2 regions of the Streptomyces sp. FIT100 genome follow, and region 2 is predicted to be linked to the other one. Evidence: riboswitches for the same ligand, from Rfam matches in the RefSeq annotation. Region 2 holds a riboswitch; the other holds the start of a gene.
The links. Region 2 has a riboswitch for thiamine pyrophosphate ahead of thiO (glycine oxidase ThiO). Riboswitches for the same ligand answer to the same signal wherever they lie in the genome.

Region 1: another riboswitch for thiamine pyrophosphate. It lies ahead of thiC (phosphomethylpyrimidine synthase ThiC); the one in region 2 lies ahead of thiO (glycine oxidase ThiO).

The regions. Positions count from the first base shown of each region.
Region 1 is NZ_CP075715.1:3,903,961-3,918,720, forward strand. Features, by position in the region: gene cydD (thiol reductant ABC exporter subunit CydD) at 1-3,069, opposite strand, end outside; gene cydB (cytochrome d ubiquinol oxidase subunit II) at 3,116-4,117, opposite strand; gene KK483_RS17545 (cytochrome ubiquinol oxidase subunit I) at 4,141-5,646, opposite strand; gene hisC (histidinol-phosphate transaminase) at 5,938-7,017, opposite strand; gene KK483_RS17555 (LacI family DNA-binding transcriptional regulator) at 7,432-8,544, shown strand; gene KK483_RS17560 (metallophosphoesterase) at 8,817-9,926, shown strand; gene KK483_RS17565 (hypothetical protein) at 10,074-10,904, shown strand; gene thiC (phosphomethylpyrimidine synthase ThiC) at 11,047-12,825, opposite strand; TPP riboswitch at 12,818-12,950, opposite strand; gene KK483_RS17575 (YibE/F family protein) at 13,022-14,410, shown strand; gene KK483_RS17580 (SsgA family sporulation/cell division regulator) at 14,413-14,760, opposite strand, start outside.
Region 2 is NZ_CP075715.1:1,919,259-1,934,018, forward strand. Features, by position in the region: gene metF (methylenetetrahydrofolate reductase [NAD(P)H]) at 1-741, opposite strand, end outside; gene thiE (thiamine phosphate synthase) at 817-1,467, opposite strand; gene KK483_RS08315 (Rv2175c family DNA-binding protein) at 1,580-1,945, opposite strand; gene KK483_RS08320 (NAD(P)/FAD-dependent oxidoreductase) at 2,174-3,424, opposite strand; gene KK483_RS08325 (hypothetical protein) at 3,453-3,758, opposite strand; TPP riboswitch at 3,873-3,986, shown strand; gene thiO (glycine oxidase ThiO) at 3,984-5,279, shown strand; gene thiS (sulfur carrier protein ThiS) at 5,276-5,500, shown strand; gene KK483_RS08340 (thiazole synthase) at 5,509-6,303, shown strand; gene pknB (Stk1 family PASTA domain-containing Ser/Thr kinase) at 6,463-8,379, shown strand; gene KK483_RS08350 (deoxyribonuclease IV) at 8,389-9,243, shown strand; gene KK483_RS08355 (DUF4396 domain-containing protein) at 9,333-9,845, shown strand; gene KK483_RS08360 (sulfite oxidase-like oxidoreductase) at 9,873-10,505, opposite strand; gene bfr (bacterioferritin) at 10,661-11,143, shown strand; gene KK483_RS08370 (bacterioferritin-associated ferredoxin) at 11,208-11,528, opposite strand; gene KK483_RS08375 (class II 3-deoxy-7-phosphoheptulonate synthase) at 11,677-13,029, opposite strand; gene KK483_RS35470 (trp operon leader peptide) at 13,138-13,194, shown strand; gene KK483_RS08380 (anthranilate synthase family protein) at 13,300-14,760, shown strand, end outside.

The DNA.
Region 1 (14,760 bases), 2.0 Mb from region 2:
TGCGTCGGTGCGGGCGAGCCGGAGGTTCTCGCGGATGGAGCTGTCGAAGATATGGGCGTCCTGGGCACAGAGCCCGACGAACCGGCGGACGGTGTCCCCGTCGAGCGCCGCCGCGTCCGTCCCACCGAGGGTGTACGTGCCCGCACGTGCGTCGAGGAAGCGCAGCAGGACCTGCGCGAGGGTGGTCTTTCCGGAACCGGACGCGCCGACGACCGCGATCCGCCTGCCCGCGGTGAGGCTCAGCTCCAGGCCGTCGAGGGCGTCGCGGTCCTGACCCGCGTGGCGCGCCGCGAGCCCGCGGACCTGGAGCGGGAACGGCGAGGCGGGTGCGGGGGCCGGGTGCGACGGCTCGTGGACGGGCGCGGGCGCGTCGAGCACCTCGAAGACCCGCTCCGCACTCCGCTTGACCCGCTGGCGGTACTGCACGGCGAGCGGGAGCCCGGTGACGGCCTCGAACGCGGCGAGCGGGGTCAGGACGACGACCGCGAGTTCGACGCCCTCGATACGGCCCGCGTGGACGGCCATGACACCCGCGTACGCGGCGAAGACGACGGTCAGTCCACAGGCGAGGGCGGAGAGCCCGGCGCCCAGCGCGGTGGCGGAGGCGGTGCGCGAGGCGATCCGGGTCAGCGCCTGGTCGGCCTCCCGCACGGCGGCGAGCCGGCCCTTCAGCGCCCCGGAGACGGTGAGCTCGGCCGTTCCGCGCAGCAGATCGACGACCCGTGCCGCCAGCGCCCCACGGGCCGGGGCGAGCCTGCGCTCGGCCCGGCGGGCGCACGCACCGCTGACCGCCGGGACGGCCACCCCCGCGGCGAGCAGCCCGACGGCGAGCACGGCACCGGCCTCGGGCAGCAGCCACGCGGTGAACCCGACGGCGCCGGTCCCGACGACGACCGCGACGCCCGCGGGCAGCAGCCACCGCAGCCAGTAGTCCTGGAGCGCGTCGACATCGGCGACCAGCCGCGACAGCAGATCACCCCGCCGGGTACGACGCAGTCCGGCCGGCGCGAGCCGCTCCAGCCGCCGGTACACCCCGACCCGTAGATCCGCGAGCATCCGCAGCACGGCGTCGTGCGACACGAGCCGCTCGGCGTACCGGAAGACGGCCCGCCCGATCCCGAACGCCCGCGTGGCCGTGACCGCCACCATCAGATACAGGACGGGCGGCTGCTCCGAGGCCCGCGAGATGAGCCACCCGGACACGGCCATGAGCCCCACGGCCGACCCGAGCGCCAGACTCCCGAGCAGCAGCGCGAGCATCAGCCGACCCCGCAGCTCCCCAGCCATGCCCCGCACCCGCGCCGCCACCCCGGCGCCCCTCTGGCCGCCCTCCGCCGATGCGGTGGCGGGCCCGCCGTCGTCGGCGTGCGCCGGGGACGAGGGCCTCAGGGCGGCGGAGGCGCCGAGGAGTTCCAGGGCGCCCGCGGCAACGGGCGAGTGGCCGGGGCCCAGCTCCACCACCCGGTCCGCGAGCGCCAGCAGCGCCGGCCGGTGCACGACCAGCAACACCGTCCGCCCCACCGCCAGCCGGCGGACCGCCTCCACGATCCCCGCCTCGGTCTCGCCGTCCAGCGCCGCCGTGGGCTCGTCGAGCAGCAGCAGTGGCCGGTCCGCGAGGAACGCCCGGGCGAGCGCGAGCCGTTGGCGCTGTCCGGCGGAGAGGCCCGCGCCGTCCTCGCCGAGGACCGTGTCCACACCCCGCGGCAGCGCGGTCACGAAGTCGTACGCCCCCGCGTCCCGCAGAGCCGCCACGACCTCCGCGTCATCCGCCTCCGGTCGCGCGAGCCGTACGTTCTCCGCGACCGTTCCCGCGAAGAGGTACGGCCGCTGCGGGACCCAGGCGATCGACTCCCGCCAGCGTTCGAGGTCGAGGGCATCCAGAGCCGTGCCGCCGAGCGTCACCCGCCCCTCGGCCGGCGGCACGAACCCCAGCACCACATCCAGCAGCGTGGACTTTCCGACGCCGCTCGGACCCACCAGGGCCACCACTTCGCCCGGCTCGACCACCAACGAGGCCGAGTCGAGCGACGGCTCCGCCCGGCCCGGACGCCGGACCGTCACCCCGGAGAGCTCCAGCCGTACCGAGCCGGCACTTCCCGTGCCCCCGGCCCGCACGGGTGTCTCCAGCACGTCGAAGATCTCCTCCGCCGCCGAGAGCCCCTCTGCCGCCGCGTGATACTGCGCGCCGACCTGTCGGAGCGGGAGATACGCCTCGGGCGCAAGGATCAGCACCACGAGGCCCGTGTACAGATCGAGCTCTCCGTGGACGAGCCGCATCCCGATGCCGACGGCCACCAGCGCCACCGACAGCGTCGACAGCAGCTCCAGCGCGAACGAGGAGAGGAAGGCGATCCTCAGCGTCTTCAGCGTCGCCCGCCGGTACTCCGCCGTGATCGTCCGGATCGACTCGGCCTGCGCCTTCGCCCGACCGAACACCTTCAGCGTCGGTAGCCCCGCCACCACATCGAGGAAATGTCCCGACAGCCGTGACAGCAGCTTCCACTGACGGTCCATCCGGGCCTCCGTGGCCCAGCCGATCAGCACCATGAAGAGCGGAATCAGCGGCAGGGTCACAACGATGACCGCGGCCGACACCCAGTCCTCGGTGACGATGCGCGCCAGCACCGCCACCGGAACCACGACCGCGAGCCCCAGCTGCGGCGTATAGCGCGCGAAGTAGTCATCGAGAGCGTCCACCCCGCGAGTCGCCAGTGCGACGAGCGAGCCGGTGCGCTGTCCGCTCAGCCAGCCCGGCCCAAGCACCGTCGCTCGCTCCAGCAGCCGCATCCGCAACTCACTCTTGACCGCCGCACTCGCCCGGTGCGCCGCGAGTTCGGTCAGCCACGACACGAGTCCCCGGCCCGCGGCGACCAACGCCAGCAGGACCAGTTCCGTCCACAGCCCGGACGCCTCCAGCCCGTGCTGGAACGCCCCCACCACCACCTCGGCGATGAGCATCGCCTGACCGACGACCAGCGCCGCCCCGGCCAGGCCGAGGGCCACTACGGCCGCCATGAAGAAGCGGGTGGCCCTGGCGTACCGGAGCAGACGCGGGTCGACGGGTTTCACGTGAAACATCCCTCAGTCATGGGCCCGACCGGGGGCCCTGCGGAACTCAGTGCGGATCAGCGATGTGCTGTGTGCCGATCCGCTTCCGGAACACCCAGTACGTCCACCCCTGGTACAGCAGCACCACGGGCGTCGCAATCGCCGCACACCACGTCATGATCTTCAGCGTGTACGGGCTCGACGAGGCGTTGGTCACCGTCAGGCTCCACTGCTCATTGAGCGACGACGGCATGACGTTCGGGAAGAGCGTCAGGAAGAGCATCGCCACCGCCGCCGCGATCGTGAGGCCCGACAAGGCGAACGACCAGCCCTCACGCCCCATCTGGTTCGCCCCGACCGCCCCCACGAGCGCCAGGACCGCGACGATCATCGCGACCAGGCTGACCCCGTCGCCCTTCTCCGCCTGGGTCCAGCTCAGGAAGCCGAGCGCGAGCACGGCCGTGATCACTCCCAGGGTCCGGGCCAGCTTCCGCGCCCGCTCCCGGATGTCCCCGACCGTCTTCAGCGCGACGAACACCGCGCCATGGAAGGTGAAGAGCGACAGCGTCACCAGCCCGGCGAGGATCGCGTACGGATTGAGCAGGTCCGCGAAGGTGCCGACGTACTCCATCTCGGCGTCGATCTTCACACCGCGCACGATGTTGCCGAAGGCCACACCCCACAGCACCGCCGGCACCAGCGAGGTCCAGAAGATCGCCTGCTCCCAGTTGCGCTGCCACCGCTCCTCCGGCCGCTTCGCGCGGTACTCGAAGGCGACTCCGCGCACGATCAGGCAGACCAGGATGATCAGCAGCGGCAGATAGAAGCCGGAGAAGAGCGTGGCGTACCACTCGGGGAAGGCGGCGAACGTCGCACCGCCCGCCGTGAGCAGCCACACCTCGTTCCCGTCCCAGACGGGGCCGATGGTGTTGATGAGCACGCGCCGCTCGGGGCGGTCCCGGGCGAGCAGTCTCGTCAGAATGCCGACCCCGAAGTCAAAGCCTTCGAGGAAGAAGTAGCCGATCCAGAGGACGGCGATCAGTACGAACCAGACGTTGTGGAGTTCCATGCCTCAGCTCCCAGTCCTCGGTCTCAGTAGGAGAAGGCCATCGGCCGGTCGGCGTCGCGGTCGTCGCCGCCGATCTTGGTGGGGGGGTTGAGGTCGGACTCGGTGAGCTCGGGAGGACCGGCCTTGACGTACTTCACCAGCAGCTTGACCTCGATCACCGCGAGCACCGCGTAGAGCGCCGTGAAGACGATCATCGAGGTGAGCACTTCGGCCTGGGAGACACCGGGCGAGACCGCGTCACGGGTGCGGAGCACTCCGTACACGACCCAGGGCTGCCGCCCCATCTCGGTGAAGATCCAGCCCCAGGAGCTGGCGATCAGCGGGAAGCCAAGCGTCCAGATCGCGACCAGCCAGTACAGCCTGCTGAGCCTGGCGCCGAGCGGCTGCTTGAAGAGCACGACATGCGGCACCTCGTCCTCACCCACCCTCAACGCGGGTGGCAGCAGGAACTTCTTGCGGGTCATCCAGAGTCCGACCAGGCCGATGGCGAAGGACGCCATGCCGAAGCCGATCATCCAGCGGAAGCCCCAGTAGGTGACGGCGATGTTGGGCCGGTAGTCGCCGGGCCCGTACTTCTCCTGCTCGGCCTTGTTGGTGTCGTTGATCCCGGGGACGTACGACGTGAAGTCGTCGTTGGCCAGGAAGGAGAGCAGGCCGGGGATCTCTATCGCGACCGTGTTGTGGCCCTTGTCCACATCGCCGTAGGCGAAGACGGAGAACGGCGCCGGCTTCTCACCGTCCCAGAGCGCCTCGGCCGCGGCCATCTTCATCGGCTGCTGCTTGTACATGACCTTGCCGAGGAAGTCGCCGCTGACGGCGGTGAGCAGACCCGCGATGACGACGGTGATCAGGCCCAGCCGCAGCGAGCTCTTCATCTCCGGGATGTGCTTCTTGCGCCGCAGATGGAAGGCGGAGATGCCGACCATGAACGCGCCACCGGCGAGGAAGGCGGCCGTGAGGGTGTGGAAGACCTGGGTGAGGGCGGTGTTCTGGGTCAGGACGAGCCAGAAGTCCGTGAGCTCCGCTCGTCCGTTCGCCTCGTTGAACCGGTAGCCGACCGGGTGCTGCATCCAGGAGTTGGCGGCCAGGATGAAGTACGCCGAGAGGATCGTGCCGATCGCGACCATCCAGATGCAGGCAAGATGGATCTTCTTCGGGAGCTTGTCCCAGCCGAAGATCCACAGGCCGATGAACGTGGACTCGAAGAAGAAGGCGATCAGCGCCTCGAAGGCGAGCGGGGCTCCGAACACATCCCCGACGAAGCGAGAGTAGTCGGACCAGTTCATGCCGAACTGGAACTCCTGCACGATGCCCGTGACCACACCCATGGCGATGTTGATCAGGAAGAGCTTGCCCCAGAACTTGGTCGCCCTGAGGTACTTCTCCTTCCCGGTCCGCACCCAGGCCGTCTGCAGCCCGGCCGTCAGTGCGGCCAGCGAGATCGTCAGGGGGACGAACAGGAAGTGATAGACGGTCGTGATGCCGAACTGCCAGCGCGCCAGAGTCTCTGGCGCCAGAGCGAGGTCCACGTCGTCCTCTCCTTACGTCGGCGCGGTCACGACACCATTACCCCTCGCAACCCCGGCGATACCGGGATTTTCAGGGCGAGCTTGTGAACGCGTTCACATTCACAAGCATTATGGCGCATACGAAATCCGCACCCAAGAGGGGGGTCCCACTTCAGCACTCCGGGCTCCCCCGCCCTGGAGGCGAACGCCGGCAGGGCGGGGCCCCGGGGGGCCTCGCGCCCCCGGGGACGGCGTGACGGCCCCAGTGTGGGGCCCCCGGCGCGTAACGGGGCCAGCATGGGCCCAGGGCGGCTACAGCGCCGAGCGGAACGCCTCCGCCGTCTGCAGGAAGACGTCGTTCGCCTCGCACTCGCCGATCGTGACCCGCACACCCTCACCCGGGAACGGCCGCACCACGACCCCCGCCCGCTCGCACGCCGCCGCGAAGTCGACCGTGCGCTCGCCGAGCCTCAGCCAGACGAAGTTCGCCTGGGTCTGCGGCACGGTCCAGCCCTGCTTCACCAGTCCCTCGTGCACCCGCGTCCGCTCGGCGACCAACGAGCCGACCCGGCCGAGCAGTTCGTCCTCGGCCCGCAGCGACGCGACCGCCGCGTCCTGGGCGACCTGGCTGACGCCGAAGGGCACCGCCGTCTTGCGCAGCGCGGCGGCCACCGGCTCGTGGGCGATCGCGAAACCGACGCGCAGGCCGGCCAGACCGTACGCCTTGGAGAACGTCCTGAGCACGGCCACGTTCGGACGCCGACGGTAGATCTCGACACCGTCCGGCACGTCCGTGTCCCTGATGAACTCGCGGTACGCCTCGTCCAGCACCACCAGCACATCGGACGGCACCCGGTCGAGGAACCGCTCCAGCTCGGCCCGGTGCACCACCGTGCCGGTGGGGTTGTTCGGGTTGCAGACGAAGATCAGCCGTGTCCGGTCGGTGACTGCGTCCGCCATCGCGTCCAGATCGTGCACATCGCCCGAGGTCAGGGGCGTCGGCACCGAGGTGGCCCCGCTGATCTGGGTGATGATCGGGTACGCCTCGAAGGACCGCCATGCGTAGATGACCTCGTCGCCGGGGCCCGCGGTGGCCTGGAGCAGCTGCTGGGCCACTCCCACGGAGCCGGTGCCGGTCGCCAGGTGGGACACGGGCACCCCGAAGCGGTCGGAGAGCTCGTTCATCAGCCCGGTACAGGCCATGTCCGGATACCGGTTGAAGCTGCCGGCGGCGGCCAAAGCGCTCTCCATCACGCCGGGCAGCGGCGGGTACGGATTCTCGTTGGAGGAGAGCTTGAACGCGACCGGACCCTCGGCCGCGGCGGGCTTGCCGGGCTTGTAGGTGGGAATGCCGTCCAGCTCTGCGCGCAGCTTGGGGCTCGTCTCGCTCACCGCAGGTCCTCCTCGACCGTCGTCCTCGCGGACGTACACAACAGCACAGCAGTGCCGCTCACCAATACTGCTCACCTTATGAGGATTCCCGGCCGGTGCGAATGGGCGGCGGCAGATCGCCGGGGGAAGCGGCAGATCCCCGGCAGGAGGGGGGGGGAGCGCTCGCCGCCCTTGCACGCGCCGGTGGCTCACTCCGTGGCGCGCGTCCCCCGTAGTGGTGAGTTGAGACCTCTTCGAGACCTCGGGAGCTTGGCAGGTCTATGCCGGTCGACAACCATGAGAGTAGCGCCAGACAGCCCAACTCCCTTTGTTTCCAAGGCAATTGACCATCACTCGCCATGCAGAAACGTGCCTGTCAACGGCTGCATATGCGACCGGCCCAACCGCTCGACATCCCCCTACTATCGGCTCGCCATGACAGCAGCAGGGAAGCACCAGGTGAGCCGGACGGAAACATCCCGCCGGAGCAGCCGGCAAGGTCGGGCGGGCATCCGGGACGTCGCCGCCGCAGCCGGTGTCTCCATCACGACTGTCTCCGACGCACTCAACGGCAAGGGAAGACTCCCCGACGCCACGCGCCGCCACGTGCGCGAGGTCGCCGACCGGCTCGGCTACCGGCCGTCGGCCGCGGCCCGCACGCTCCGCACCGGCAAGTCGGGACTCATCGGCCTGACCGTGACGACGTACGGGGATGAACCTTTCACCTTCACCGAATTCGCGTACTTCGCCGAGATGGCGCGTGCGGCGACCTCGGCCGCGCTCGCCCGCGGCTACGCGCTCGTCATCCTGCCCGCCACCTCGCGCCACGACGTCTGGTCGAACGTCGCCCTCGACGGCACCGTCGTCGTCGACCCCTCCGACCACGACCCGGTCGTCGCCGAACTGGTCCGCCAGGGCCTGCCCGTCGTCTCCGACGGCCGTCCGGCACCCACCCTCCCGGTCACCGCCTGGGTCGACAACGATCACGAAGCCGCCGTACTCGACCTCCTCGACCACCTCGCCGCCGCCGGCGCCCGCCGGATCGGCCTGCTCACGGGCACCTCCACCGACACCTACACCCGGCTCTCGACCACCGCGTACCTCCGCTGGTGCGAGCGGGTCGGCCAGGACCCCGTCTACGAGGCGTACCCCGCGCACGACCCCTGCGCCGGAGCCGTCGCCGCCGACCGGCTGCTCGCCCGCCCCGACCGGCCGGACGCCGTCTACGGCCTCTTCGACCCCAACGGCACCGATCTGCTCGCGGCGGCCCGGCGGTACGGGCTGCGCGTCCCCGACGACCTGCTGCTCGTCTGCTGCAGCGAGTCCACGGTCTACACCAACACCGACCCACCCGTCACCACCCTCTCGCTGAAGCCGCGGCGCATCGGCACCGCCGTCGTCCAGCTGCTCATCGACGCGATCGAGGGGGCCGACGGCGGCCGGCCGGTCGAGCAGGTGATACCGACGGAGCTGATCGTGCGTGCGTCCTCGCAGCGCCGCTCCCCGCGGACGACGGTGAGCCACCCGCGATCGCCTGCCCCGGAGTAGACCCGGGCCCGGCACGCGCCCGGACCGAGCTCGGCACGAGCCCGCCCGGGCCCGAGGGGCAGGCCCAGGAGCGGGCCCGAAACGCGGTCCGAACTGGACAAGGGACTGGACTGGACCAGCCCAATTGGGGCGAAACAGGCCGTGGACCGGGGGTGTACCCGGATTCAGCACCCCTGGTGCGTCACACAGCACGATCCGCATTCCTATGATGGGCGCACGACACCGCGGGCCGCCCCGACCAGGCCGGTCCGACGGTGCAGGGCGGCGCGACGGTGGTGGAGGGGTCGATGACTCAGGGGGCCGGTCCGGGACCCGTGGTGCGTACGGCGACGTTGCGTGACTTCCGCGTGCCTCCGTACGCGCAGGTCCCCGTGCAGTCGGAGGCCCCGTCCTACGAGCACGTCCTCGACCACCCGGGGAACGCCGTCCCGGACGACGAGCTTCCGGAGGGGTACACCCCGACCGAGCGCGACCTACCGGTGGTCAACCGCCGCGAGGACACCGTGCAGGTGACCGTCGAGCCGGTGGAGACGGAGGCCCCCGCGCCGGACGGCCTCGGCCCGCTCTACGTCGTCGGCGACGTCCACGGCTACCTCGACGAGCTCGTCGCCGCGCTCGGCGAACAGGGCCTGATCGACGACGAAGGCCACTGGTCGGCGGGGAACGCCCGGCTGTGGTTCCTCGGCGACTTCACCGACCGCGGCCCCGACGGCATCGGCGTCATCGACCTCGTCATGCGGCTCTCGGCCGAGGCCGCGGCCGCGGGCGGCTACTGCAAGGCCCTGATGGGCAACCACGAACTGCTGCTCATCGGCGCCAAGCGCTTCGGCGACACGCCCGTCAACTCCGGTGCCGGCACCGCCACCTTCCAGGCCGCATGGCTGCTCAACGGTGGCCAGAAGAGCGACATGGACCGCCTCCAGGACGTCCATCTCCAGTGGATGGCCCGGCTGGACGCGGTCGTCGAGGAGGACGGGCATCTGCTGCTGCACTCCGACACGACCGCCTACCTCGAGTACGGCACGACGATCGCGGACGTCAACGACAAGGTCCACGAGATCCTCAACCGGAACGACGCCGACGAGTGCTGGGACCTCTTCCGCAAGTTCACCAAGCGCTTCGCCTTCCGTGACGAGGACGGCCCGCAGGCCGTGCGCGACCTGCTCACGGCCTACGGCGGCGGGCGCATCGTCCATGGCCACAGCCCGATTCCGTATCTCCTGGGCCAGGTCGGCACCGAGGACGCGGCGGACGGCCAGGGCGGCTCCAGCGCCGTCGTCGAGGGCCCGCACGTGTACGCGGACGGGCTCGCCATCGCGATGGACGGCGGAGTGACCATGGCCGGAAAGCTGCTGGTGTGCCGGCTGCCACTGCATGGCTGAGCCAATCCGGGGCAGGCGATTTCCGGAAACCCCCTGTCACCCCGTGCATTAACCGCTCTACCATCGGCTTATCCGTAGCAGGCTCTCCTCCGTTTCTGCCCAACCGCCCACACACGCGGGCAATCCGGCCCTACGGAGCATCGGGGGATGCACATGAACAGCGCTCCGCACCTGCTGACCGAGGACCGCGCCGACTACGAGCGCATCCTCGACGACGCGCTGCGCAACGCACACGACCGCCCGGATCTCGCCGCCGTCGGGAAGCGGCTCAACGCCGAGCAACTGCGCACCATGGCCCTCAACGCCACCGCGCTGATAACCAGCGCCGCGGCAGCGGAGTACGAGCACTTCGTGAAGGTCCGGGAGGAGCTGCGCTCGCCCTCCGCCTCATCCGTACGGAGCTCGGTGCTGGGCGCGGCGGCCAGTGGCACGGCCGACTCGTCCGCCGGGGCCGGTTTCGGCGCCGTGCTCACCGTCCTGGCGCCGGTCCTGGCGGGCACGGCAGCGGTGATCTTTCTGCTCGTGGGCTACACCCTGAAGGCGCTCAGCCCTGAACCCTCCTTCGCGGAGACCCTGCTGACGGCCGGCTGGTTCTTCGGGGCGCTGACGGCGGCGGGGCTCCTGGCCGCCGCGATCGGTCTGCTGATCACCGCCCTGCGCAACGGCGCGACGCAGCTGCCCGCGGAGGAACCGGGCGGTGAACTGCCCGACGAAGTGGCCCGCGCCCGGGAGGCATGGCGCCACGCGCTCCTGGAGCGCGGTGTCGTCCCGTTCCTGCGCGCCGCCCTCGCCGACCCCAGCGCCGACCCGGCCTCCCCCGGCCCGCCCCGCCGGATGAACCGGATCCCCAAGGTCGGCTACAGCGGACCCGACTTCTCCAGCCCCAGCGAGGGGTCCTCGACCACTTCCCGCCCGACGTTCACCAGCCCGGACTTCACCAGCCCGGACTTCGGCCCTCCGGAACACCAGCCGGAATAGCCGACAGCAGCGGGGGCCACCGGGGACCGTCGGCTCTCGCCATGGTCGCCTCAGTCCCTGCCGCTGTCGGCGGCGGCGCTACCGCCGTCGAGCGGTGGAGACCCGGACGGGGCCTCCACCGCGCACACGGACCGGCGCCGGTTCAGTCCGCGATCGGCAGGTACACCCGGCTCCCGGCCGCCGCGAACTCGGCGGACTTCTCCGCCATGCCCGCCTCGATCTCGTCGGCCTTCAGCTCGCCGCCGTGCTCGCGCCTGATGTCCTGCGAGATCTTCATCGAGCAGAACTTCGGCCCGCACATGGAACAGAAATGCGCGGTCTTGGCCGGCTCCGCCGGCAGTGTCTCGTCGTGGAACTCCCGTGCCGTGTCCGGGTCGAGGGCCAGATTGAACTGGTCCTCCCAGCGGAACTCGAAGCGCGCGTCGGAGAGGGCGTCGTCCCACTCCTGCGCGCCCGGGTGCCCCTTGGCAAGATCGGCGGCATGAGCCGCGATCTTGTAGGTGATGACGCCGGTCTTGACGTCGTCCCGGTTCGGCAGGCCCAGATGCTCCTTGGGCGTGACGTAGCAGAGCATCGCCGTGCCCCACCAGGCGATCATGGCGGCGCCGATGCCGCTGGTGATGTGGTCGTACGCGGGAGCCACATCGGTCGTCAGGGGCCCCAGGGTGTAGAAGGGAGCCTCCTCGCAGATCTCCTGCTGGAGGTCGATGTTCTCCTTGATCTTGTGCATCGGGACGTGCCCCGGGCCCTCGATCATCGTCTGCACGTTGTGGCGCTTGGCGATCGTGTTGAGCTCCCCGAGGGTCCTCAACTCGGCGAACTGCGCCTCGTCGTTGGCGTCCGCGATCGAGCCGGGCCGCAGGCCGTCGCCGAGCGAGTACGTGACGTCGTACGCCGCGAGGATCTCGCAGAGCTCCTCGAAGTTCTCGTACAGGAACGACTCCTTGTGGTGCGCGAGGCACCACGCGGCCATGATCGAGCCGCCGCGCGAGACGATGCCGGTCTTGCGGCGGGCGGTCAGCGGCACGTACCGCAGCAGCACGCCCGCGTGGACCGTCATGTAGTCGACGCCCTGCTCCGCCTGCTCGATGACGGTGTCCTTGTAGATCTCCCAGCTCAGCTCCTCGGCGCTGCCGTCGACCTTCTCCAGCGCCTGGTAGAGCGGGACGGTGCCGATCGGCACGGGGGAGTTGCGCAGCACCCACTCGCGGGTGGTGTGGATATTGCGGCCGGTGGAGAGGTCCATGACCGTGTCCGCGCCCCAGCGGGTCGCCCAGGTCATCTTCTCCACCTCCTCCTCGATGGAGGAGGTCACGGCGGAGTTGCCGATGTTGGCGTTGACCTTCACCAGGAACCGCTTGCCGATGATCATCGGCTCGGTCTCCGGGTGGTTGACGTTCGCCGGAAGGACCGCCCGCCCGGCGGCGATCTCCTCGCGCACGACCTCGGGCGAGACGTTCTCCCGGATCGCCACGTACTCCATCTCCGGCGTGACCTCGCCACGGCGGGCGTACGCCAGCTGCGTCACGGCCTGTCCCTCGCGGCCCCGGCGGGGCTGGCGCGGGCGGCCGGGGAAGACCGCGTCGAGGTTGCGCAGCCCGCCGCGCGGCGAGGTGTGCTTGATGCCGTCGTCCTCGGGGCGGACGGGACGGCCGGCGTACTCCTCGGTGTCGCCGCGACCGATGATCCAGTTCTCCCGCAGCGGCGACAGCCCGCGGCGGACGTCGGTCCCGACGTTCGGATCGGTGTACGGCCCGGACGTGTCGTACAGGGTCACGTCCTTGCCGTTGGTGAGGTGCACTTGGCGGACGGGCACCCGGATGTCGGGGCGCGAGCCCTCGACGTATCCCTTGTGCCAGCCGATGGACTTCCCGGCCTCGGACGAACTGGAGGCAGGCGTGCGCGTGTCCGATGTGGTCATGAGACCTACTCCCTACGCCGGCATTACCCGGTAACAGGTTCGGCGGTCGGCGCAGCTTTCCCGTACGGATGTACGGAGGTCAGCGCCCTCTCAGCCCGGTGCTCCGAGCTCCCGCGTGTGCAAAGGTCCCACCACGCTAGCGCCATATCGGGCGTGCTGAACAGTGGGCCCCTTCCGTTCTTGCGATGATCGGTCGGTGACTTCCTCGCAGCAGAGCCCCGAACCGGACGGCCGCAGGCCCGGCAGCACGGACGGCCGGGCGGACGACCGGGCCGCCGACCGCTCCGGCATCCACGACCACGGCCATGCGCACGGTCATGGCCCGGCCGCGCCCGTCTCCCGCCACCTCCAGCGGGTCATCGCCGCGGTGCTGATTCCTTTCGCCACCGCCGTGGCGGTGGGGCTCGTCGTCCTCTGGCCGGGCGGCGCACCGGGCCACGAGCGCACGGGTGTCGGCTTCGACCGGCAGACCGAGTCGGCGAAGGTGGTGGAGGTCGAGCAGGTCCCCTGCGAGGACGTGAACGCCGGGCAGGTGCCCCCGACCGGCGACACCTCGACGCCCGAGGGCCGGGAAGCGGTCAATTCCCAGCAGGGCACGTGCGGGAAGGCGACCGTCGAGGTCACGAGCGGCAAGGACGCGGGCCGTACGTTCACCGAGATCGTGCAGCCGGACTCGACGCGCCAACTGCACGAGGGCCAGGGCGTCGTGGTGGCGTACGCGCCCGACGCACCGCGCGATCTGCAGTACTCGGTCGCCGACGTGGACCGGCAGTTCCCGATGACGCTGCTCGCCGGGATCTTCGCCATCGTGGTCGTCGCGGTGGGGCGGATGCGCGGGGTCATGGCACTGATCGCGCTGGTCATCAGCTTCGCCGTCCTGACGCTGTTCATCCTGCCGGCGATCCTGCAGGGCTCGAATCCACTGATCGTGGCCGTCGTCGGGGCGAGCGCGATCATGCTCATCGCCCTGTACATGTGCCACGGCCTGTCCGCCCGTACGTCGGTCGCGGTGATCGGCACACTGATCTCGCTGCTGCTGATCGGGCTGCTCGGCTCGCTCTTCATCGGCTGGGCGGCGCTGAGCGGGAACACGGACGACAACACCGGTCTGATCCACGGCCTCTACCCGGGCATCGACATGTCCGGTCTGCTTCTTGCGGGCGTGATCATCGGTTCGCTCGGTGTGCTCGACGATGTGACGGTGACCCAGACCTCCGCGGTCTGGGAGCTGCACCAGGCGGATTCGACGCTGGGACCGCGCGGGCTCTACCGGGCCGCCATCCGGATCGGCCGCGACCACATCGCCTCGGTCGTCAACACACTCATCCTCGCCTACGCCGGTGCGTCGCTGCCGCTGCTGCTGCTCTTCTCGATCGCGGAGTCCGGCGTGGGCACGGTCGCCAACAGCGAGCTGGTGGCGGAGGAGATCGTACGGACGCTGATCGGCTCGATCGGCCTGGTCGCGTCCGTACCCGTCACCACCGTGCTCGCGGCCCTCGTCGTCTCCGCCGACCGCCCGGCGGGCGCCGCCGGCGGGGCGGCAGCGGCAGTACGGGGCGGAAGGGGCCGGCGCCGCAAGCGCTGACCTCAGCCGGCGTTCTCCGCGAGGATCCGGCCGAGCGCCTCCTCCAGGTGGTCCTCGAAGTCGCCGAGCGTGCGCTCCTGCCCCAGCGGAACGAGTTTGTCGGTCCGGTCGAGGAAGGCCACCAGGGGTGCGGCGCCCGCCCGGAACAGTGCCCGGTCGGCCCCCACCTGGAGCCGGATGCAGACGTCGGACAGCCCTGCCGGCTCAGTCGGCGCGATGTGCACATCGCCGTCCCCGCTGGGCGCGTTGATGCCGTCGAGCAGCAACTCTCGGCCGAAGGCCCAGGTCACGGGCGCGTCACCAGGCAGGTGGAAGGTCATACGGACCGCGTATGGATCCCCCGACTCATA
Region 2 (14,760 bases):
CCGTTCTTCGAGGGCGGCCGGGAAGGACGCGTTGCTCAGCTGACTGAACCGTTCGATCTGCCGGACGCTGGTGACGGGCATGACCTCGGGGATGATCGGCGTCGCACAGCCGACCTCGGCGACCCGGTCGCGCAGCCGCAGATAGTCCTCCGGATCGAAGAACATCTGGGTGATCGCGTAGTCGGCACCGGCGCGGCATTTGTCCACGAAGTACCGGATGTCGTTGTCCCAGTCGGTCGACCGGGGGTGCATCTCGGGGAAGGCGGCGACGCCGACGCAGAAGTCGCCGGACTCCTTGATCAGCCTGACCAGGTCGGCGGCGTAGGTCACGCCGTCGGGGTGCTTGACCCACTCGCCCATCGGGTCGCCGGGCGGGTCACCGCGCAGCGCCAGGATGTTCCTGATCCCGGCGTCGGCGAACTGTCCGATCATGTTGCGCAACTGGGCCACGGAGTGGTCGACGGCGGTGAGGTGCGCCACCGGCGTCAGGGTGGTGTCGGCGGCGATCTGCTGGGTCGCCTTGACGGTGCCCGCGCGGGTGGACCCGCCGGCGCCGTAGGTCACGGAGACGAAGTTCGGACCCACCGCCTCGACGCGGCGCAGCGCGTTCCACAGGTTCCGCTCGCCCTTCTCGGTCTTGGGCGCCCAGAACTCGAAGGAGTACGACGTCTTGCCGGTCGCCAGCAGGTCGCGCACGGTGCGTGCGCGATCTGTCCTGGTGGAAGCTGTGCCGAGGGCCATACTCGCAGGTTAGCCAGGGCACCGGGGGGACCCAACCAACGTCCACGTATCGGACACCGACTGTTCGCTTTTGGCCTATTCCGCGCGGGCCCGTATCCGCTTGCCGAGACCGGCCGCCGCCGCGGCCGGGTCGTCCGCCTCCGTGATCGCCCGGACGACGACGACCCGCCGGGCCCCGGCGTCCAGCACCTGGTCGAGGTTGCCGGCGTCGATGCCGCCGATGGCGAACCAGGGGCGCTCCTGCGGGAGCGAGGCCGCGTACCGCACGAGGTCGAGCCCCGGGGCGTGCCGGCCCGGCTTGGTGGGCGTGGGCCAGCAGGGGCCGGTGCAGTAGTAGTCCACCCCGGGCTCCACGGCGGCCGCGGCCGCCTCGGCCTCGGTGTGCGTGGAGCGGCCGACGAGCACGTCGGAGCCGAGGATCGCCCGTGCGGCCGGGACCGGCAGGTCGCCCTGGCCCAGGTGCAGCACGTCGGCGCCGATGGCGTGGGCGACATCGGCCCGGTCGTTCACGGCGAGCAGCGTGCCGTGGCGGCGGCAGGCGTCGGCGAGGACCGCGAGGTGCTCCAGCTCCTCGGCGGCCTCCATGCCCTTGTCGCGCAGCTGCACGATGTCGACCCCGGAGGAGAGCACGGCGTCCAGGAACTCGGGGAGATCCCCCTGGCGCCTGCGGGCGTCCGTGCACAGATAGAGCCGGGCGTCGGACAGGCGTGCGCGCAGCGTGGACATGAAGTGCTCCCCCGTGTGGGCAGGTCGGGCGGTGCGCGGACCGGCGCCGTCCCGGGCAGGGACCCACAGCCGCTCCGCACACCGCATCCCTGTGGTGTGTCGTGTGGTGACGTCAGACAGCGAGCGCCTGGGCCCGGCGCTTCACCTCCGTACCGCGATTCTCGCCGAGCGCCTCCACGGGGGTGCCCGGCAGGGTCGGGTCCGGCGTGAAGAGCCACTCCAGCATCTCTTCGTCGGTGAAGCCGTCGTCCCTCAGGAGCGTCAGGGTCCCGGAGAGGCCCTTGACCACCTTGCCGCCCTTGATGAAGGCGGCGGGCACCTGAAGCGTCCGGTTCTCACCCCGGCGCACGGCGATCAGCTGGCCCTCCTTGACCAGCTGCCGCACGCGCGTCACCTCGACATCGAGCTTTTCCGCGATGTCCGGCAGGTGGAGCCAGGCGGGGACGAGAGCATCGGTCTTTGCGTCAATCTCGGTCACGGGACAAGCCTGCCATCCCGGACTGACAGTCGGTAGCCGGACCCGGGGCCTGTCGTTCGGATGCCGGGCGGACAGGGGACGGCCAGGGGAAGGACAGGGGGTGGACAGAGGGGGACAGCGGGGTGGACAGGGGGGTGGACAGGGGGGTGGATTCGGGGCGGATCAGGGGTGGATTCGGGGCGGGCGCCGGACGGATCCGCGAGTCCGGCGAGTTCCCGACGACAGTGCCTAGGCAGCGGCCGCCTTCAGGGGGACCGACGGGTCCGCGGCGCGTTCCGGGTCGAGCCGGGCGCCGGCCTCGATGAGCTTGCGCCCCTGGGCCAGGTCCCGGGGCCTGCCGACGGCCAGCAGCGCGACCAGCACCCCGTCGCGCAGCCACAGGACCGACCAGCCGGAGCCGGCCGCCGGGTCGCCGCGCCGCACGAGCGTCCCGGCGCCCTCGTGGTGGCCCGCGTACTGCACGAAGCGGCCGAACTGCTCGGACCAGAAGTACGGCACCGGGTCGTAGACCGCTGGGACGGCGGGCGGCTGTCCGGCCTCGCCCGCGACGACGTCCGCGGCGACGGTGCGCGGGCCCTGGAGCGCGTTGTCCCAGTGGTGCACGAGGAGCCGTTCCCCGTAGCGGCGGGAGGGGAAGGAGGCGCAGTCCCCGACCGCGTACACATCGGGCAGCGAGGTGCGCAGCCGCTCGTCCGCGGTGATGGAGCCGTCGGGGCCGAGGACGATGTCCGAGCCGGCGAGCCAGCCCGTGGCGGGGCGCGCGCCGATGCCGACGACGACGGCCCCGGCGCGCAGCCTGCGCCCGTCCGCCAGGACGACCGTGCCGGGCTCGGCGCCCGCGACGCGGGCGTTGGTGAGGAGCCGGGCGCCGGACTCGGCGTACCAGTCGGCCATCGGCGCGGCGACCTCGGCGGGCAGGGCGCCCGCCAGCGGGCGGTCGGCGGCCTCGACGACGGTGACCTCGCAGCCGGCCTCGCGGGCGGCCGTGGCGAACTCCGCGCCGATCCAGCCGGCGCCCACGACCACGATGTCGTGCTTGTTCTCGAGCACCGGACGCAGCCGCTCCGCGTCGTCGAGCGTGCGCAGCAGATGGACGCCCGGGACGCCCTCGGTGCCGGGGAGCGCGATGGGCTCCGCGCCGGTGGCGATGACGAGGACGTCATACGGAACGGGCCCGTCCGGCGTGTCGAGCTCATGGGCGCCGGGACGCACCCCGCTGACCTCGCGGCCGAGCTGGAGGTCGACCGCCAGCGCCTCGAAGTCGACGTCGAGGGCGGAGCCCTCCGCGGTGCCGAGCAGGACGGCCTTGGAGAGCGGCGGCCGGTCGTACGGCTGGTGCGGCTCGGCGCCGATCAGGGTGACGGTGCCGGTGAAGCCCTGTTCGCGCAGGGCGACGGCGGTCTGTACGCCGGCCATGCCCGCGCCGACGATGACGACCCTGCTGCGGCCGTGGCCGCTCGGCGTTGTCTGCTCGCTCACGCGGCCACCCTAACCACGTGATGATCCGTCAGGAAGGCAGCTGTTCGACCACGCTCGTGCCGCGGCCCGCCTGCGACTCCCATTCCCAGGTCTCCTCCAGCCGCACCCGCCCGTCGGGCAGCTCGGTGACGGTGGAGACGCAGTGGCCGGAAGAAGTCGTTCCGTCCTGCTTCAGCTGGACGTAGCGGAAGTCGGTCCTGTCGCCGTCGCGCGTGCCGACGAGATACCCGCGGACCACGTCGCCGCCCGCGTAGTCGGCCCAGATCCGGCCGCCCTCCTCGTGGTACGCGAACCGGGTGCGCGTACCGACCTGGCCTGGCGCCTGGTCGGCCACCGGGGCGATGGGGGTCCCCCCAGCCGAAGGCGAGGGGGAAAGTCCGTCGGCGAGCGGGCCACAGCGCGGGCTCCCTTACTGCGAGTTGGGGGCGGGGGTTAGGCTGGCCACCGTACTGCTACTCGCGGGAGCCCGGACGCAGCGGGCTGAGAGGGAGGCTGGAGCGGCCTCCGACCGTACGAACCTGATCCGGGTCATGCCGGCGAAGGGAGGGGCTGAGCGCCCATGCATTCACGTACGTCAACGGAGTCACGTGCGCCTTCAGGGCCGTCGTCCTCACGACCGTCCCCACGTTCGTCGTCCTCAGGGCCGTCGCCCTCGGGGCCGTCGTCCTCAGGGCGGTCGTCCTCAGGACCGTCGTCGGACGTCCTCGTCATCGGAGGCGGCATCATCGGCCTCGTCACGGCCTGGCGGGCGGCCCGGCGCGGGCTGAGCGTGGCGCTCGCCGACCCCGCGCCGGGCGGCGGGGCCGCACAGGTGGCGGCGGGCATGCTGGCCGCCGTCACGGAGCTCCACTACGGCGAGGAGACGCTCCTCGCCCTCAATCTCGCCTCCGTGCGCCGCTACCCCGAGTTCGTCGCCGAGCTGGAGGAGGCGAGCGGCCTGGAGACGGGCTACCGCCGCTGCGGCACCCTCGCCGTCGCGCTCGACACGGACGACCGGGCGGCCCTGCGCGAGCTGCACGCGCTCCAGAGCCGCTGCGGGCTGGACTCGGAGTGGCTCACGGGCCGGGAGTGCCGGCGCCTGGAGCCGATGCTCGCGCCCGGTGTGCGGGGCGGGCTGCGGGTGGACGGCGACCACCAGATCGATCCGCGACGGCTGGCGACGGCGCTGGTCGTGGCCTGCGAGCGGGCCGGCGTGGTCTTCCACCGCGACTGGGCGGAGAGGCTGTCGGTGGTACGGGACCGGGCGGCCGGGGCCGTGCTCGCCGGGGGCCGTGAGGTGGCGGCCGAGCAGGTGGTGCTCGCCGGCGGCAGCCTGAGCGGCCGGCTGCACGGTGTACCGGAGCAGGTACTTCCGCCGGTACGCCCGGTGAAGGGGCAGGTGCTGCGGCTGACGGTGCCCGCGCAGTACGCCCCCTTCCTGTCACGGACGGTGCGGGCCGTGGTGCGCGGCAGCCACGTCTATCTCGTGCCGCGCGAGAGCGGGGAGCTGGTCGTGGGCGCGACGAGCGAGGAGCTCGGCTGGGACACGACGGTCACGGCGGGCGGCGTCTACCAGCTGCTGCGTGACGCGCACGAGCTGGTGCCGGGCCTCACCGAGCTGCCGCTGACCGAGACGGGGGCCGGGCTGCGGCCCGCGTCACCGGACAACGCCCCGCTGCTCGGGCCTACGGAGCTGCCCGGACTGCTGCTGGCCACCGGGCACTACCGCAACGGCGTCCTGCTCACCCCGGTGACCGGCGAGGTGATGGCGGACCTCCTGGCCACCGGCGAGGTACCGGACGAGGCCCGCCCCTTCGCCCCCGGCCGCTTCTCCTCCCGCCATTTCTCCGCCGCACGCCAGGAGGTGTCCGCATGACGGTGTCCGTGAACGACGGGGTGACCGTGTCCGTGAACGGAGAGCCGCGTGACGTCGCGGCGGGTACGACGCTGGACGCGCTGGTCGCGACGCTGACCGGGGCCCCGTCCGGGGTGGCGGCCGCGCTGAACGAGACGGTGGTCCCGCGAGGCGAATGGTCCGCGACGCCGCTCCGCGAGGGCGACCGGGTCGAGGTGCTGACCGCGGTGCAGGGAGGATGACCACAGCCATGGCGGATGACCGTTTTGTCCTCGGCGGGGTGGAGTTCTCGTCGCGTCTGATCATGGGGACGGGCGGGGCGCCGAGCCTCGACGTACTGGAGCGCTCGCTGGTGGCGAGCGGCACCGAACTGACGACGGTGGCGATGCGCCGCCTCGACCCGACGGTGCAGGGTTCCGTCCTGTCGGTGCTGAACCGGCTGGGCATCCAGGCCCTGCCGAACACGGCGGGCTGCTTCACGGCCGGCGAGGCCGTGCTGACCGCCCGGCTCGCGCGCGAGGCGCTCGGGACGCACTGGATCAAGCTGGAGGTCGTCGCGGACGAGCGCACGCTACTGCCGGACCCGATCGAGCTGCTCGACGCGGCGGAGGTGCTGGTCGACGACGGCTTCACGGTGCTGCCGTACACGAACGACGACCCCGTGCTGGCGCGGAAGCTGGAGGAGGTGGGATGTGCGGCGATCATGCCGCTGGGCTCGCCGATCGGCTCCGGCCTCGGGATCCGCAACCCGCACAACTTCCAGCTGATCGCCGAGCAGGCGAACGTCCCGGTGATCCTCGACGCGGGGGCCGGAACGGCGTCGGACGCGGCGCTGGCGATGGAGCTGGGGTGCGCGGCCGTGATGCTCGCCTCGGCGGTGACCCGCGCGCAGGAGCCCGTGCTCATGGCCGAGGCGATGCGTCACGCGGTGGAGGCGGGCCGGCTGGCGTACCGGGCGGGCCGCATTCCCCGCCGCCATTTCGCGGAGGCGTCCTCCCCCACCGAGGGCCGCGCGTCCCTGGACCCGGAGCGCCCGGCGTTCTGAGCCGTCCGGACCCGCCCCGGCACGCCCCCGGACCTGTCCCAGAGCCCCCTCCCCGGACCCGTCCCAGAGCCCCCTCCGAGTCACAGGTGCGCTGCAGTACGGCGGCCCGCTTGTCCGGAGGGGGCGGGAAGGCGCGGCGCGGCTCGTAGACTCGCCTGCGTGGATACGACCCTTAAGGACCCCCTCGTCGGGCAGCTGCTCGACGGCCGCTACCGCATCGACGCACGCATTGCCGTCGGCGGAATGGCCACGGTCTACCGGGCCGTGGACACCCGGCTCGACCGGGTCCTCGCCCTCAAGGTGATGCACCCGGCGCTCGCGACGGACGCGTCGTTCGTGGAGCGGTTCATCCGGGAGGCGAGGTCCGTCGCGCGGCTTTCGCACCCCAATGTGGTGGGGGTCTACGACCAGGGCGCCCAGGGCCCTTACGTGTACCTGGCGATGGAGTACGTCGCCGGCTGCACCCTCCGCGACGTGCTGCGCGAGCGCGGCGCGCTCCAGCCCCGGGCCGCGCTCGACATCCTGGAGCCGGTGCTCGCCGCGCTCGGTGCGGCCCACCGGGCCGGCTTCGTGCACCGGGACATGAAGCCGGAGAATGTGCTGATCGGGGACGACGGCCGGGTGAAGGTCGCCGACTTCGGGCTGGTGCGGGCCGTGGGATCCGTCACCAGCACCACGGGCTCGGTCCTCGGCACCGTGTCGTACCTCGCACCCGAGCAGATCGAGTCCGGCACCGCCGACACCCGCGCCGACGTCTACGCCTGCGGGGTCGTCCTGTACGAGATGCTGACCGGTGCCAAGCCGCACACGGGCGGCACCCCCGCGCAGGTGCTCTACCAGCACCTGCACGAGGACGTGCCGGCGCCGTCCGGTGCCGTTCCCGGCCTCGCGGCGGAGCTGGACGAGCTGGTCGCGGGTGCTACGGCACGCGCCCCCGAGCTCCGCCCCGACGACGCCGTCGCGCTGCTCGCGCAGGTCCGAGCGGCCCGCGCGGCCCTCGGCGACGAGCAGCTCGACGCCGTACCGCCGCAGGCGAGGACCGCGGACCGGCGCGACGGGGCGGAGGACCGCACGAGCGTGCTGCCCCGGACGCTGCCCTCCCCGCAGGAGGAGGCCGTCCACCGGACCAGCCGGCTGGAGATGCCGCCGGCCGGTGCGCACCGGCCGCGCGCGCCGCGCCCGCGCGGGCCCCGGCGCGGCGTGATCGCCGCGGTCGTCGCCGCACTGGTGCTGCTCACCACCGGCGCCGGTGTCTGGTACATCAACTCGGGACAGTTCACCCGTGTCCCCGCCGTCCTCGGCCAGACCGAGGCCGTGGCCACGAAGCGCCTCACCGACGCCGGGCTGGAGGTCGAGCAGACCACCAAGGGCTTCAGCGACGTCTACGACCGCGGCACGGTCATGGACGTCGACCCCGACCCGGGGAAGCGCATCAGGGACAACGGCTCGGTGACGCTCGTGATCTCCCGCGGCCCCGAGATCGTCAGGGTCCCGAAGCTCGCGGGCCTGTCGCTCACCGAGGCGAGGGCCGCTCTGCGCAACGCGGGCCTGGCACCGGGTGTGATCACCAAGGAGTTCAGCGAGGACGTCCCGCGGGGCACGGTCACGGGTTCGGACCCGGCCGCCGGGACCGACCGCCGCGCGGACTCCGCGGTCGCGCTCGTCGTCAGCAAGGGCGCCCCCGTCGACGTACCCGATGTGAGCGGTGAGTCCGTCGAGGACGCCACGAGCACCCTGGAGGAGGCCGGGCTGAAGGTCGCCGTCACCCCCGGCCGTGTCCACTCCCCGCAGGCGGCGGGCACCGTCGCCACGCAGTCCCCTGCCGAGGGCGGGCAGGCGGCCGAGGGCGACACGGTCACGCTCACCCTCTCCAAGGGCCCGCGCATGATCGACGTACCGGACGTCACCGGCCGGCCGGTGGCGGAGGCGCGCCAGGAGCTGGAGAAGGCGGGCTTCGAGGTCAAGGTCGAGCGCGCCTTCCCGTTCCTCGGCAACACGGTCGAGAGCCAGTCCGTCGAGGGCGGCGAGCAGGCCCCCGAGGGCAGCACGATCACCGTCAAGACCAAGGGGATCTAGGTGCCCGCGATGCGCAGCCCCGTCGGCGCCCACGTTCCCGTGGCCGGCGGCCTCGCCAGGACCGGTCTGCCGTACGCCCGCGCGGTCGGCGCCGAGACCGTCCAGGTCTTCGTCGCCAATCCGCGCGGCTGGGCGACGCCCGCCGGGAACCCGGCCCAGGACGAGCTGTTCCGGGAGGCGTGCGCGGCCGAGGGGATGCCGGTGTACGTCCACGCCCCGTACCTGATCAACTTCGGCTCGCACACCCCGGCGACCGCCGAGCGGTCCGTGGAGTCGATGCGGCATTCGCTGCGGCGGGGCCGGGAGATCGGCGCGCTGGGCGTGGTGGTGCACACGGGGTCGGCGACGGGCGGCCGCTCGCGCGCGGTGGCGCTCGCACAGGTGCGGGAGCTGGTGCTGCCGCTGCTGGACGAGCTGACCCATGACGACGACCCGTACCTGCTGCTGGAGTCGACGGCCGGGCAGGGGTTCTCGCTCTGCTCGCGCGCCGAGGACCTGGGGCCCTACTTCGAGGTCCTGGACGCCCACCCCCGGCTGGGGGTCTGCCTGGACACCTGCCACATCTTCGCGGCCGGGCACGACCTGGCTGCGGACGGCGGTGTGAAGGAGACCCTCGATCTGCTGGTGGAGACCGTCGGCGAAGGCCGGCTGAAGCTGATCCACGCGAACGACTCCCACGATGTGGCCGGCGCGCACAAGGACCGTCACGCGAACATCGGGGCAGGTCACATAGGTGCGGAGCCGTTCCGGGAGCTGATGGCCCATCCGGCGGCCGCGGGCGTGCCGCTGATCATCGAGACTCCGGGCGGCAAGGACGGGGACGTGGCGGACATCGCGCTGCTCAAGACGCTCCGCGAGGGATAGGAACACCGGACGCGCACATCCGGGAATACCCCAGGGGGGTATCTGGTTCCCCTGGAGTCAGGTACCGCAACCCGACCAAGGGGCCTCCCATGCAGCACGAGACACACGCGCACCACACCGAACGCGTCGGCCACGTCGGCCACGCAGGTCACGCAGGTCACGCAGGCGGAGCGGCTTGGTCCACTGCCGCGAGGGCCACCCTCCACTGCCTCACCGGCTGTGCCATCGGCGAGGTCCTCGGCATGGTCATCGGGACCGCCCTCGGCTGGGGCAACACCCCGACCATGATCCTCGCCATCGCCCTGGCGTTCCTCTTCGGCTACTCGCTGACGATCTCGCCCGTGCTGCGCGCCGGGCTGCCCCTGAAGGCGGCCGTCGGCGTCGCCCTCGCCGCCGACACCGTCTCCATCGTGGTGATGGAGACCGTCGACAACGGCGTACTGCTGCTGGTGCCCGGCGCGATGGACGCCCATCTCACCGACGCCCTGTTCTGGGGCGCCCTGGCCGCCGCGTTCCTCATCGCGTTCCTGGTCACCACACCGGTCAACAAGTGGCTGATCGGCCGAGGCAAGGGCCATGCGGTGGTCCACCGGTACCACTGACGGGGACGACCGACGGAGCCCCGGGCCCTAGAACTCGGGGCCGTCCCCCGGCCCCTCCTGGTAGGAATAGCGCTGCTCCCGCCAGGGGTCGCCGAGGTTGTGGTACCCCCGCTCCTCCCAGAAGCCCCGGCGGTCGGCGGTCATGTACTCCACGCCCCGCACCCACTTCGGCCCCTTCCAGGCGTACAGGTGCGGTACGACGAGCCGCAGCGGGAAGCCGTGCTCGGCGGTGAGGAGCTCACCGTCCTTGTGGGTGGCGAAGATCGTGCGCTCGGAGAGGAAGTCGGCAAGCCGCAGATTGGCACTGAAGCCGTACTCGGCCCAGACCATGACATGGGTGGCGGACGGCGCCGGCGGGGCGAGCTCGACCACTGTCCGGGCCGGCACCCCGCCCCATTCGGCCCCCAGCATGCTGAATTTCGTCACGCAGTGCAGGTCGGCGACGACCGTGGCGAACGGCAGGGCCGAGAACTCCTCGTGGTTCCAGCAGCGCTTGTCCCCGTCGGCGGTCGCACCGAAGACCCGGAACTCCCAGCGGTCAGGCTTGAACTTGGGGACGGGCCCGTAGTGGGTGACGGGCCAGCCTCGCTGCAGCCGCTGCCCCGGAGGAAGCCCGGACTGCTCTGACTCGCGACATTCCCGGCTCTCCGGCTGACCCATGCCTTCCATGGTGACAGACCAGGAGGGGTGGTCATGACCAGGTCTGGGCCGATTCGGGCAACTCCTACTAAGGAGGCACTTACTGGACGGCCTTCGATCACGGTGCGAGGATGCGCGCACCTGCCCGAGTCACACGCGCGGAAGGAGCCTCTGCGATGCAGGGCGACCCCGAGGTCATCGAGTTCCTCAATGAGCAGCTGACTGCCGAATTGACCGCGATCAACCAGTACTTCCTGCACGCGAAGATGCAGGAGAACTACGGCTGGACGAAGCTCGCCAAGTACACCCGGGCGGAGTCCTTCGACGAGATGCGGCATGCGGAGGTCCTGACCGACCGGATCATCTTCCTGGAGGGCCTGCCGAACTACCAGCGGCTCTTCCACGTCCGGATCGGGCAGACGGTCACGGAGATGTTCCAGGCCGACCGGCAGGTCGAGGTCGAGGCGATCGACCGCCTGAAGCGCGGCATCGAGGTCATGCGGAACAAGGGCGACATCACGTCCGCGAACATCTTCGAGTCGATCCTGGCGGACGAGGAGCATCACATCGACTATCTCGACACCCAGCTGGAGCTGGTCGAGAAGCTCGGTGAAGCGCTCTACATCGCCCAGCTGATCGAGCAGCCGGAAAGCAGCTGACGCGACAGCCGACGCGGCGGCCGAGGCGGAACGGCGCTTCGGGTGCGGCGCTCCGGGTGCGGTCCTAGGCGGCTTCCCCGAGCGCGGCGACCTGACGCTCGGCAACCTGACGCTCGGCGACCTGACGCTCGGCGACCTGACGCCCGGCATCCGCCTCGCTCTCGGCCTCCGCCGCGAGCGCGGGCATACCCTGCTCCAGCAGCTCACGGCGCGGGCAGCTGCCCCTGCCGAGAATCCCCTGGATGCGGCGGACGCACGAACCGCAGTCGGTGCCGGCCTTGGACACCGAGGCGATCTGGCGGGGAGTGCAGGCACCCGCCTCCGCGTGCTCCTTGACCTGCTTCTCCGTGATGCCGAAGCACGAGCAGACGTACACGCGGTTCACCTCCCGGCGGGATCGATCGATTGTGCCCGTCCCGTTTGATCGGTGAGGCAAACCTAACCTTACCCGCCGCCCGGGTGACCCGAAACCCCCGATACGACGGTGGGGCGCGGATCACATCGATCCGCGCCCCACCCTCACAGCGACGTCGTCACTGGTCGCGGTACATCTCCGCCACCAGGAACGCCAGGTCCAGCGACTGGCTCCGGTTCAGCCGGGGGTCGCAGGCCGTCTCGTACCGCTGGTGCAGATCGTCGACGAAGATCTCGTCGCCGCCGCCCACGCACTCGGTGACATCGTCACCGGTGAGCTCGACATGGATGCCGCCCGGGTGGGTGCCCAGCGCCTTGTGGACCTCGAAGAAGCCCTTGACCTCGTCGAGCACGTCGTCGAAGCGGCGCGTCTTGTGTCCGGAGGCCGCCTCGAAGGTGTTGCCGTGCATCGGGTCGGTCACCCAGGCCACCGTGGCACCGGACGCCGTGACCTTCTCGACCAGCTCCGGAAGCCGGTCGCGGACCTTGTCGGCGCCCATGCGGACGACGAAGGTCAGCCGGCCGGGCTCGCGGTCCGGGTCGAGCCGCTCGATGTACTCGAGCGCCTCCTCCGCGCTGGTCGTCGGGCCGAGCTTGATCCCGATCGGGTTGCGGATCTTCGAGGCGAACTCGATGTGGGCGTGGTCCAGCTGACGGGTGCGCTCGCCGATCCACACCATGTGCGCCGACACGTCGTACAGCCGGCCGGTACGCGAGTCCACGCGGGTCAGCGCCGACTCGTAGTCGAGCAGCAGCGCCTCGTGCGAGGAGTAGAACTCGACGGTCTTGAACTCCTCCGGGTCGGCCCCGCAGGCGTGCATGAAGTTCAGCGCGTTGTCGATCTCGCGCGCGAGCTGCTCGTACCGCTGCCCGGACGGGGACGACCTCACGAAGTCCTGGTTCCAGGCGTGCACCTGGCGCAGGTCGGCGTAGCCGCCGGTGGTGAAGGCGCGCACCAGGTTCAGCGTCGAGGCGGATGCGTGGTACATCCGCTTCAGCCGCTCGGGGTCCGGGACCCGGGCCTCCTCGGTGAACTCGAAGCCGTTCACCGAGTCGCCGCGGTACGTCGGCAGGGTCACGCCGTCGCGGGTCTCGGTCGGCTTGGAGCGCGGCTTGGAGTACTGGCCGGCGATCCGGCCGACCTTCACGACCGGCACGGACGCCGCGTACGTGAGCACCGCGCCCATCTGGAGCAGGGTCTTGAGCTTGTTCCTGATGTGATCCGCCGACACGGCGTCGAAGGCCTCGGCGCAGTCGCCGCCCTGGAGAAGGAACGCCTCTCCCTTGGCGACGGAGGCCATCCGGGCGCGCAGCTGGTCGCACTCGCCCGCGAAGACGAGCGGCGGATACGACTCGAGGTCCGCGATCACATCGCGCAGAGCCTCGGCATCGGGGTACTCGGGCTGCTGCGCCGCGGGCAGGTTTCGCCAGGTGTTGCCACCGGTAGCGGTGGTCTTAGCGTTCACGGTCACGACCACCACATTACGGGGTCCGCCGGGTGTCTCCGCCCGCTGCCCAGTCCATGAGACGCCGCACGGACACCGTCTCGGTCCATCCGCGGATGCGTTAGGGTCGGTGCCATGTTCGCGCAGACGACCCAGAACTGGTGGTGGACCGCTCATCCGGCGGCCCACTGACCGATCAACGCGCGCACACTGATCGCAAGGCCGCCCGAGGGGCGGCCTTTTTCGTACCCGTGGCCGTTCCTCTCCCCCGATTCCCGGCTGGAAGGAACCCCACTGATGGACATCATCAGCAGACTGCTCGGTGCCGGTGCCGACGCCGACACCCGGCCCTTCGCCCTGCTGCGCAGGCGCACCCCGGGCCGCGACCACGACACCGTCGAGGTCCTGGTCGGCAGCGTCCACGAGGCGGAGCGGCTCGCGGACATCCCGGTCGCCGAAGGCAGGCCGTCGCTCGCGCTCGTGCCGTTCCGGCAGATCAGGGAGCGCGGCTTCGACGTACACGACGACGGCACGCCGCTGTCGGTCCTGGTCGCCGACGAGTCGTACGAGCTTTCGGTGGCCGAGGCGCTGGACCGCCTTCCCGCCCATGAGGTGCGCGTCGAGGGCGGCGGCTTCGACGTCGGGGACGAGGAGTACGCGCAGATCGTCCGGCGGGTCGTCGAGGACGAGATCGGCCGGGGAGAGGGGGCGAACTTCGTCATCCGGCGGACCTTCACCGGCACGGTGCCCGGCTTCGGCCGGGCCGACGCGCTCGCACTCTTCCGGCGGCTGCTCGCCGCCGAGCGCGGCGCGTACTGGACGTTCGTCGTGCACACCGGGGACCGGAAAGAGCCCGAAGGGCCTTCGGCGGAAGGGCGGCGGCGGGAGCCGGGCGGGCGCACGCTCGTCGGGGCGAGCCCGGAGGTGCATGTGCGGATGTCGGGCGGCACGGTGGTGATGAACCCCATCAGCGGCACGTACCGCTATCCGCCGGGCGGTCCCTCACCCGAGGGTCTGCTGGACTTCCTCGCCGACCGCAAGGAGACCGACGAGCTCTCCATGGTCGTCGACGAGGAGCTGAAGATGATGTGCACGGTCGGCGACATGGGCGGGGTGGTGGTCGGGCCTCGGCTCAAGGAGATGGCGCACCTGGCGCACACCGAGTACGAGCTGCGCGGGCGCTCCTCGCTCGATGTGCGCGAGGTGCTGCGCGAGACCATGTTCGCGGCGACCGTCACCGGATCTCCGGTGCAGAACGCCTGCCGGGTCATCGAGCGGTACGAGCCCCTCGGGCGGGACGGTGCGGGCCGCGGCTACTACGCCGGCGCGCTGGCCCTGCTCGGGCACGACGCCGGCGGTGCGCAGACGCTGGACTCGCCGATCCTGATCCGTACGGCCGACATCTCGGCCACGGGCGAGGTGCGTGTCCCAGTCGGCGCCACGCTGGTCCGGCACTCGGACCCGCTCTCCGAGGTCGCCGAGACGCACGCCAAGGCGGCTGGTGTGCTGGCCGCGCTGGGGGTGCGTCCCGGGCGGCCGGACGAGGACTCCGTACCGGCGCCGCTGGCCGACGACCCGCGGGTGCGGGCGGCACTGGACGCGCGCCGGGCGGCTCTGGCGCCGTTCTGGCTGAGGATGCAGTCCCGGCCGCAGGAGATCACGGGGCACGCGCTGGTGGTGGACGGCGAGGACACGTTCACGGCGATGCTCGCGCACCTGCTGCGAGGCGCGGGCCTGGAGGTGACCGTGCGCCGCTAC